One region of the Cryobacterium sp. Hh11 genome, then DNA from elsewhere that is predicted to be linked to it. Evidence: predicted binding sites of a transcription regulator. Region 1 holds the regulator's gene; each other region holds the start of a gene.
What was found. The regulator HrcA, encoded in region 1, represses chaperone genes, less so after heat shock. The targets are predictions, from matches to a motif close to TTNGCACTCGNNNNNNNCGAGTGCNAA.
Positions count from the first base shown of each region.

Region 2: a site for HrcA is predicted at 2,003-2,029, ahead of groES (co-chaperone GroES). Genes of this name have one in related genera too.
Region 3: a site for HrcA is predicted at 1,308-1,334, ahead of groL (chaperonin GroEL). Genes of this name have one in related genera too.

Region 1 is NZ_SOHF01000015.1:90,085-93,343, forward strand. Features, by position in the region: gene E3T46_RS05870 (DUF4870 domain-containing protein) at 1-291, opposite strand, end outside; gene E3T46_RS05875 (DUF4870 domain-containing protein) at 463-936, opposite strand; gene hrcA (heat-inducible transcriptional repressor HrcA) at 1,174-2,193, shown strand; gene dnaJ (molecular chaperone DnaJ) at 2,309-3,259, shown strand, end outside.
Region 2 is NZ_SOHF01000028.1:18,195-21,453, reverse strand. Features, by position in the region: gene E3T46_RS14040 (hypothetical protein) at 1-480, opposite strand, end outside; gene rarD (EamA family transporter RarD) at 569-1,513, opposite strand; gene groES (co-chaperone GroES) at 1,635-1,931, opposite strand; gene E3T46_RS14025 (class I SAM-dependent methyltransferase) at 2,056-3,259, shown strand, end outside.
Region 3 is NZ_SOHF01000003.1:99,413-102,671, reverse strand. Features, by position in the region: gene E3T46_RS00555 (cold-shock protein) at 1-122, shown strand, start outside; gene E3T46_RS00550 (DUF3048 domain-containing protein) at 188-1,237, shown strand; gene groL (chaperonin GroEL) at 1,378-3,006, shown strand; gene E3T46_RS00540 (GMC oxidoreductase) at 3,144-3,259, opposite strand, start outside.

The sequences.
Region 1 (3,259 bases):
GCCGATCAGGATCGCCGTCAACGCGGTGCCCACCACATAAACGATCATCAGGGTGATCTGAAAGTTCAAAGCCGTCGCACTGTGGGCACGAATGAACGGCCCACGATCGCGCAGCACGAGATAGCCGATGAGTGCGGGAACAAAGGCGAAGAGGATACCGCCGACGTGAATCAGGGTCGCCCACATCTTCTCGTCGGCCGGACTCATCGGCGTCGGCGGGACGCTCTGCGCGTACGGGTTTTGCGGCGGGGTGGATTCATACGGATTTGTGCGTGAATCGTTCTCGGACATACGGTCTCCTGTTCGAGCGTGGTCGGTCTGGACGCGGTGGATCTGGCGATGGGTTGCCGACGACATCCAGGGAAGAACCACTGCGTGCACTAGCACTGTGTGGGGTCGGACAAGCCAGGCCAGACCCCTCCAGACTAACCGTCCGAGATGAGTATTGGACCGGGCCGCGCGCTACTGGATCAGGCGAATCGCGACCGGATACCGGTAGTTCTGGCCGTCCTTGGCCTTCAGAAACCCAATGATCGAAAAGATGACTCCGGCCACCCAGAGCAGCCAGGTCAGGCCGATGAGCAGGCCGCCGATTCCGAAGGTGACGATCGCCAGGATGAACGAGACGACATTTATCACGACGTATCCGATCACGAGGGTGATCTGAAAGTTGAGCGCCTCCTTCGCCTCGGTATTGGTGAGGCGGCCGCGGTCCTTGAAGACCAGCCAAATGATCAGCGACGGAAGAAAGCTCAGGATGCCGCCGAGGTGCGCAAACGAGGCCCATTGTCGGTCGTCGGCCTCCGAGAGTGGGGCTGCGGCTATAGGGGTGCCGTATGGGCTGCCCGTCCCGGGCTGCTGGCCATACGGCGGCTGCCCAGCATTAGGGTCACGGTAGTTAGAATCACCGGGAGGTTGTGCCTGTGGATCGCTCATGATCGTGCCTTTCACTGAACTCCGGGGGAGCGTCTAGCGGTAATTAAACGCTCGGTTCGCGATACTGGCAATGGGTGCGCTCAGCCGGAACACGGCCGGTCGCGATAGTATTGGCAGTCAGTGGATGCGAGTGCCAACGACGTGCCGGCAAACCTGCGTTCCGGTGCGCTCGAGGCGCGCCGACCCGGGGCATCCGCTCAACTGAAGTTGGACCGGAAAAAGAGGAAGGCGGGCGAAATGGTTTCCGACCGTGGGCTCGATGTGCTGCGCGTCATCGTGCAGGACTACGTCGCGTCCCGCGAACCCGTCGGCTCCAAATCCATCGTCGACCGGCATTCCTTCGGTGTTTCCGCCGCGACCATTCGCAACGACATGGCCCTGCTCGAAGAAGAAGAGCTCATCGCGGCGCCGCACACCTCCTCGGGGCGCATCCCGACGGATAAGGGCTACCGGGTCTTCGTCGACCACCTGGCCGACCTGCGTCCGCTGACCCCGGCCCAGCGTCAGGCCATTGAAACTTTCCTGGGTCACTCCGCCGACCTCGACGAGGTGCTCGTGCGCAGCGTGCGTTTGCTCTCGCAGCTCACCCACCAGGTCGCGCTCGTGCAATACCCCTCGCTGTCCCGCGCCAGGGTTCGGCACATCGAGTTCGTGCCGCTGACCGAGACGCGCATCCTGTCGGTGCTGATCACCGATTCCGGCGGGGTCGAGCAGCGGGTTATCGACCTGCCGCGAGCATTCGACGAGCAGACGCTCGGCGAACTGCGCGCCCGACTGAACGTCACGGTCGTTGGACTGGGCATGGCCGAGGCGAGCGTTGCCCTCGCCGCGAGCGTCTGGCCGGGATCGCCGGCGCTGCAGCCGATCGTCGACCTGATCACGCGCACCGTCGCCGACCAGGTTGGAGCCAACCGTCAGGAGAAGCTCGTCATGGCCGGGGCCGCAAACCTGGTGCGCACCGAAGACGACTTCTCCGGCAGCATCTATCCGGTACTCGAAGCCATCGAAGAACAGGTCGTGCTGCTGCGGCTGTTCGGCGAGATGGAGACCGACCAGCACGGCGTTTCGGTGAGTATCGGCCGGGAGAATGCGGCCTTCGGCCTGCCGGAAGCGAGCGTGCTGACCAGCGGCTATACCGCAGGCGGCAACCTGGCCCGGCTGGGCGTGCTCGGGCCGACCCGCATGGACTATTCCAACAATATGGCGGCCGTACGCGCCGTCGCCCGGTACCTCTCCCGCTTGCTCGGCGAGACCTGAACTCTGTCCCAATCAGGCTCTGTGCCAATTCGACTCTGTGCCAATTCGACTCTGTGCCATTTAGGCTCTGTGCCATTTCGAACAACCAACATCAAAAAATCAAGGAGAGCCACCTTTGGCTGACCATTACGAAGCGCTGGGCGTTGACCGCGACGCGACCACCGACCAAATCAAGAAGGCCTACCGTCGCCTCGCCCGCGAGCTGCACCCCGACGTGAACCCCGGCGCCGAAGCATCCGAACGGTTCAAGAGCATCACCCACGCCTATGACGTGCTGAGCGACGCCAAGCAGCGCCAGAAGTACGACCAGGGCGGCGGCCAGAACGGCGGCTTCGACGGGCAGAACTTCGGCAACTTCGGCGACATCTTCGAGACCTTCTTCGGCGGCGGCGGGAGCAGCCGTGGTCCGCGCTCGCGCCGCGAACGCGGCCAGGACGCCCTGATTCGAGTCGACCTCGACCTCGACGAGGTCATCTTCGGCACGCACCGCGACCTGGAGGTCGACACGGCGATCGTCTGTGAGACCTGCAAGGGCTCCTGTTGCGCGCCCGGCACCTCGCCGATCACCTGCGACATCTGCCACGGCACGGGTAGCATCCAGCGCGCTGTGCGCTCCCTGCTCGGGAACGTGATGACGTCAAGCCCGTGCGGTTCCTGCCGCGGTTACGGCACCATCATCGCCACCCCGTGCATGACCTGCTCCGGTCAGGGCCGCATTCGCGCCCGCCGCACCGTTCCGGTCGACATTCCGGCGGGCGTCGACACCGGCCTGCGCCTGCAGATGCCCGGCAGCGGCGAAGCCGGCCCGGCAGCTGGCCCCAATGGTGACCTGTACCTCGAGATGAAGGTGCGCCATCACGACGTGTTCAGCCGTGATGGCGACGACCTGATGTGCTCGCTCGACGTGCCGATGACCAGTGCGATTCTCGGGACCACCGTGACCGTCAAGGCTCTCGACGGTGACATCGAGGTGGAGATTCGCCCCGGATCGCAGAGCTCCGAGGTACTCACGATCAAGGACCGCGGCATCACCAAGCTGCGCGGCAGTGGCCGCGGCGACCTCAAG
Region 2 (3,259 bases), on a different contig from region 1:
GGCGGTCTTCAGACGCACGGTGAATGCCTCGTCTGCAGCGAGCGGTGTGCCACCGTTGGCGAAGTCACCCAGTGATACCAGAGCGGCGCTGCCAACGGAGCTGTGCGCATCCGCTGGCAGCGCGGTCGTCGCGTCCCACAAGACCAGGTCAACGCCGCGAGCGGCGAGGTCGGCGTAGGCAGCGGCGAGGTCACCGGCCGAGTTGCGATGCACGAGTTGGATCGGCTGCGTCAGCGTCGCCTGCTCGGCCAGGATGTCGCGCAGGGCGAGCTCGGTGCCTGCCACCTGCGCTGCGCCGCTCGCAGCGTTGTCCCCGGTGGTGGGAAAGAGAGTGCCGATGCTCAAGGTTCCGTCACCGCTCGGAGCGGCCGTGGCGACCGCGGCCGGGGTCGTGCTCGGCGCGGCCGGGGTCGTGCTGGTGCAGCCGGTGAGGGCCAGGGCGCCGAGCAGAACGACGACGGTGAGCGTGCGACGGGGCATCTAAAATCCTTTGGTACGAGCTGAGGTGACGTGTCGGTTCAGCGTATCGGCTGGGCCGGACGGGGGTTCGGAGCCAGGTCGGACGGTATTAGGCAGGCTCAAGCGAGCTGCGACGGGGTCCGCGGCCGGAGGCGACCATATCCACCATCAGTATGATCAAGGCCACCCAGACCAGGGCGAATCCGGCCCAGCGTTCGAGCGGCATCGCCTCGTTCAGAACGACTACGCCGACGAGAAATTGAATGACCGGCGCGACGAACTGGATGAGCCCGAGCACCGTCAGCGGCAGGCGCCGGGCGGCGGCGGCGAAGAGCAGCAGGGGAACAGCGGTGATGACCCCGGCCGAAAGCAGGCCAGCCGTGTGCCAGCCGGAGACGGTGCCGAAGGTGAGGCCGGACATGCCGGAAACGACCAGAAGCTGAATGATGGCGACCGGGGCCAGCCAGGCCGTTTCGAGGGTGAGGCCGGTGACGGCGTCGACGTTCGGGCCGACGCGCTTCTTGATCAGCCCGTAGAAGCCGAAGGAGAACGCGAGGATGAGCGAGATCCACGGCAGCGAGCCGTAGCCGACCGCCAACACGATCACGGCGAGAAAACTGATGCCGATGGCCACCCACTGCAGGCGGCGCAACCGTTCGCGCAGCACGAAGACGCCCAGAAGCACCGTGACGATCGGGTTGATGAAGTAGCCGAGGGCCGCTTCGACGACGTGCCCGGTGGTCGCGGCGATCACGTAGGTCTGCCAGTTAACGAAGATGAACGCACCGGCCAGGCCCATGGTCCAAACCAGACGCGCCTGCTTGAACGCGCGCCCGAGCACGGTCCAGGTGCGGGTCACGGTAATGATCAGGGCACAGAAAACGAGGGAGAACAGCACCCGCCAGGCCACGATTTCAAAGGCGCCGGAGGGGATGAGCAGCAGAAAGTAAAGCGGCAGCACGCCCCAGAGGCCGTAGGCCAGGCCGCCGAAGACGAGGCCCGTGCGGTGGGTGGCGCGAGCGGCCGACTCGGCCGGTGCGGCGGCATCCGTCATAAATATTCTCCCTACCGAGACACTAACTGCGCAAACAAAAACTCCCGGATGGCCAGGCCATCCGGGAGTTTCAGGCTAAAGACCAATTTCAGTCTGAAGGCTAGGTAGTGATGAAACCTACTTAGCGCACGACCACAGCGAGCACGTCGCGAGCGGAGAGGACCAGAAGGTCATCGCCACCGAACTTGACCTCGGTTCCGCCGTACTTGGAGTAGATGACCTTGTCGCCGACGGCGATGTCGAGGGGAACGCGGTTGCCGTTGTCGTCAATGCGGCCGGGGCCGACTGCAACAACTTCGCCCTCCTGGGGCTTTTCCTTCGCGGTGTCAGGAATGACCAGACCTGATGCGGTGGTCTGCTCTGCGTCGACCTGCTTGATGACGATGCGATCCTCGAGCGGCTTGATGGAGACCGACACGGTTGACCTCTTTCTAAGACTTGGGTTAGCAGACTCACAGCGAGAGTGCCAAGTGAAGTTTAGGGGGGATGCTGGCACTCGCGCAACGTGAGTGCCAGATCGGGCCGTTTGATACCGTTGCAGAATGGATCGAACCGAGCTCGTTGAGCTGCTCTCCCCCGCGAGTTTACGGCTGCTGGATTCCCTGCCGCCCTACGAGGCAAACGGTGATGTGCTCAAGCTCGTGAGCGAGCTGCGCAAGGCCGGGCACGCCCCCGGACTCGTGTCGGCCGTGCTGAGCCAGTCGCGACTGCGAGCGAAAGCCGTAACCAAGTTCGGAGAATTTGCCGAGCGGATGCTGTTCACCGAGGCCGGCCTGGAACAGGCGACCCGGCTGCGGGTTGCCGCACTGCACGCCGGGCGATTCGCCGGGCTTGAAGCCACCCTCGGCCGCGCGCCGCGGGTCGCCGACCTCGGCTGCGGCATCGGCGGCGACGCGATGGCCCTCGCCGCGATGGATCTGCCGGTCGTGGCCGTCGACGCCGACGAGGTCACGGCCACGGTTGCGAGCTACAACCTGGCCCCGTTCCCCAATGCCTCCGCGTTGCAGGCCGACGCCGAGACGGTTGATCTGACCGATTTCGACGCGGTCTGGCTCGATCCAGCCCGGCGCACGGGCGGGCACAGCAACACCAAGAGGCTCACCCGCTCCGAGGATTACTCCCCCTCCCTCGACTTCGCCTACCTGCTGGCAACGACGCTGCCGCTCGGCATGAAGCTCGGGCCCGGCCATGATCGCGACCAGATTCCGGTCGACGCGGAGGCCCAGTGGGTGTCGGTGGATGGCCAGCTGGTGGAGATGGGACTGTGGTTCGGCGCTCTCGCCCGCCCGGGCATCCGGCGGTCGGCGTTGCTGCTGACCCGGGATGGCGTGCAGGAGCTGAGCAACGGTGCCGACAGCGAAGACGAGCCGGTCGGCGAACTCGGCCACTACGTCTACGAACCCGACGGCGCGGTCATTCGGGCGCGACTGATCGGCGATCTGGCCCGCTCGATGAAGGCCAGCATGCTGAGCGAGGGAATCGCCTACCTGACCAACGACACGCTGACGCCGACGCCGTTCGCAACCGCCTTTCGGGTGCTCGAGACGCTGTCGTTCGACGAGAAGAAGCTGCGGCTCGCACTGCTCGAGCGCCGCATCGGAACGCTCGAGATCAAGAAGCGCGGCGTCGACGTTGATCCCGCGACGCTGCGCACCCGGTTGAAGCTCAAGGGGCCGGAAGTCGCGACGCTGATCTTGACCCGGGTGGCCGGGCATCGGGTTGCGCTGCTCGTGGAGCGCGTGCGCT
Region 3 (3,259 bases), on a different contig from region 1:
TCGTCCACTACTCCGCCATCGACATGAGCGGGTACAAGGTTCTTGAAGAAGGCCAGCAGGTCGTCTTCGAGGTCGGTGCCGGAGCTAAAGGCCCGCAGGCTGAATCGGTTCGACCGGCCTAACCCGCCTCGCATTTCACACTAACGCCGCCCGCTGCAACGGGCGGCGTTAGTGTTTACCGGTGACTATGAAAAATACGGCCCGCACCGCTCGACCGCTTCAGGCCGCGGGGCTGCTCGCCCTCGTGCTGCCGGCACTGCTCCTGAGCGCGTGCAGCGGCAGCACCCCGGCCCCATCCTCGACACCGACCGGCACGGCCTGGACCTCTGACTATGTCGCCCCGGCGGCGACCGAGATCGCACCGCTAACCGGGCTGAGCGTCGAAGGCGGCTCGTCGGCCCACCCGTCGCTGGCGGCCAAGATCGACAACCACGTTGCGGCCCGGCCGCAGGTTGCCATTGACCGGACCGACCTCGTGTTCGAAGAACTGGTCGAGGGCGGCATCACCCGCTATGTCGCGGTCTGGCAGTCAAGCATTCCCGATCAGCTCGGACCGGTGCGGTCGATTCGGCCGATGGATCCCGACATTATCGCCCCCTTCGGTGGACTGGTCGCCTACTCCGGCGGCCAGCAGCGATTCGTCGACGCGATGAACGCGACCGGCCAGATCAGCGCCATCTTCGACTACGACACGAGCGGCTTGTTCTCCCGGTCCTCCGCTACTTCAGCCCCGCACAACGTGATCCTCGCCGCGTCGGAATTCGTCAACCGCAATGCCTCCGTAGCCCCGCCCGCCCAGCAGTACGCCTACGCGGCCACCCTCGCCGCGGCATCCGCTGCCACGGACGGTACGCCGATTTCGGTGATCAACACCAGGTTCTCCAACTCCAGCGCCCGCAGCTGGACCTGGAACGCCGAGGCGGCCGCGTACCTGCGCGCTCAGGATGGCGCGCCCGACCTGACCCCCGAGGGGGCCCAGCTCAAGGCCACCAACGTGGTCGTATTGCGGGTCGATGTAACCGTCTCCGACAGTATCCCCAAGACCGAATTGATCGCCTCCGGTGAAGCGTCGATCTCGTCCGGCGGCAAAACCCTCGCGGCCACCTGGAGCAAGGACGCCCAGACGTCGCCGATCCGCCTCATCGACGCCAACGGAGTGACAATTCGGCTGGCACCGGGCAATACCTGGTTCCAGTTGGTGCCCAACGGCACTGGCTCGGCCGATCTCGTTCCCTGACAGCTGCAGATAGCCCGGCATCACCCCGGATGCTCGCTTGCACTCTCGACCCCAGAGTGCCAGAATCGATCTAGCACTCTCGTCATCTGAGTGCTAACCCCATCATCGTTTGGAACGTCCGGGAGGGACGAGTTACACATATGGCAAAAATCATTGCATTCAATGAAGAGGCCCGTCGTGGGCTTGAGCGCGGCCTGAATATTCTCGCCGACACCGTCAAGGTCACCCTCGGCCCGCGCGGCCGCAACGTCGTTCTGGAGAAGAAGTGGGGCGCCCCCACGATCACCAACGACGGTGTGTCCATCGCCAAGGAGATCGAGCTCGACGACCCGTACGAGAAGATCGGTGCCGAGCTCGTCAAAGAGGTCGCCAAGAAGACGGATGACGTAGCCGGCGACGGAACGACCACCGCAACCGTCCTCGCCCAGGCACTGGTTCGCGAAGGCCTGCGCAACGTCGCAGCCGGCGCCGACCCGATCAGCCTCAAGCGCGGCATCGAGAAGGCCACGGCAGCCGTCATCGCCGAGCTCATCGCCAGCGCCAAGGAGATCGAGACCAAGGAAGAGATCGCGGCCACGGCTTCCATCTCTGCCGGCGACACCGAAATCGGCGCGATCATCGCCGAGGCCATCGACAAGGTCGGCAAGGAAGGTGTTGTCACCGTTGAGGAGTCGAACACCTTCGGCACCGAACTCGAGCTCACCGAGGGAATGCGCTTCGACAAGGGCTTCCTGTCGGCGTACTTCGTCACCGACCCCGACCGTCAGGAAGCGGTCTTCGAAGACCCCTACATCCTGATCGTCAACTCCAAGGTCTCCAACATCAAGGACCTGCTCCCCATCGTGGACAAGGTCATCCAGACCGGCAAGCAGCTCCTCATCATCGCGGAAGACGTCGACGGCGAGGCCCTGGCCACGCTCGTTGTGAACAAGATCCGTGGCATCTTCAAGTCCGTCGCCGTCAAGGCTCCGGGCTTCGGAGACCGTCGCAAGGCTCAGCTGCAGGACATCGCCATCCTCACCGGTGGACAGGTCATCTCGGAAGAGGTCGGCCTCAAGCTCGAGAACGTCACGCTCGACCTGCTTGGTAACGCCCGCAAGGTCGTCATCACCAAGGACGAGACCACGATCGTAGAGGGTGCCGGCGACGTCGAAGCCATCGCCGGTCGCGTTTCGCAGATCCGCGCCGAGATCGAGAACACCGACAGCGACTACGACCGCGAGAAGCTCCAGGAGCGCCTCGCCAAGCTTGCTGGCGGCGTTGCTGTCATCAAGGCCGGAGCCGCAACCGAGGTTGAGCTCAAGGAGCGCAAGCACCGCATCGAAGATGCAGTGCGTAACGCCAAGGCTGCCGTCGAAGAGGGCATCGTCGCCGGTGGTGGCGTTGCACTGATCCAGGCTGGCAAGACCGCATTCGAGAGCGAAGCAGTTCTCGCTCTCGTCGGCGACGAGGCAACGGGCGCGAACATCGTGCGCGTCGCCATCGACGCTCCGCTCAAGCAGATCGCACTCAACGCGGGCATGGAGCCCGGCGTTGTCGCCGACAAGGTGCGCAACCTGCCCGTCGGATGGGGCCTCAACGCCGCCACCGGCGAGTACGTCGACATGATCGCTGCCGGTATCAATGACCCGGTGAAGGTCACCCGCTCCGCGCTGCTCAACGCCGCGTCGATTGCCGGACTGTTCCTCACCACCGAGGCCGTCGTTGCCGACAAGCCCGAGAAGAACTCGGCTCCGGCCGGCGACCCCTCGGGTGGCATGGACTTCTAAGTCCCCGCCAGCTAGCACCACACTAAAGTGGGCGTCTCCCTCGGGAGGCGCCCACTTTTTTCATGTTCCGCCGCCGCGGTGTGAGGCTGACCGCATTATTCGCAAAAATCGGACCCGGACTCACACCTCGGCGCAGGTCAGCGGATGCTGCGGGCCGCCTTCACCAGGTCGGCGCAGCGCTCACCGATCATCATCGTGGTGATGTTCGGGTTTACGGTGACGAGAACCGGCATGACCGACGCGTCGGCGACGC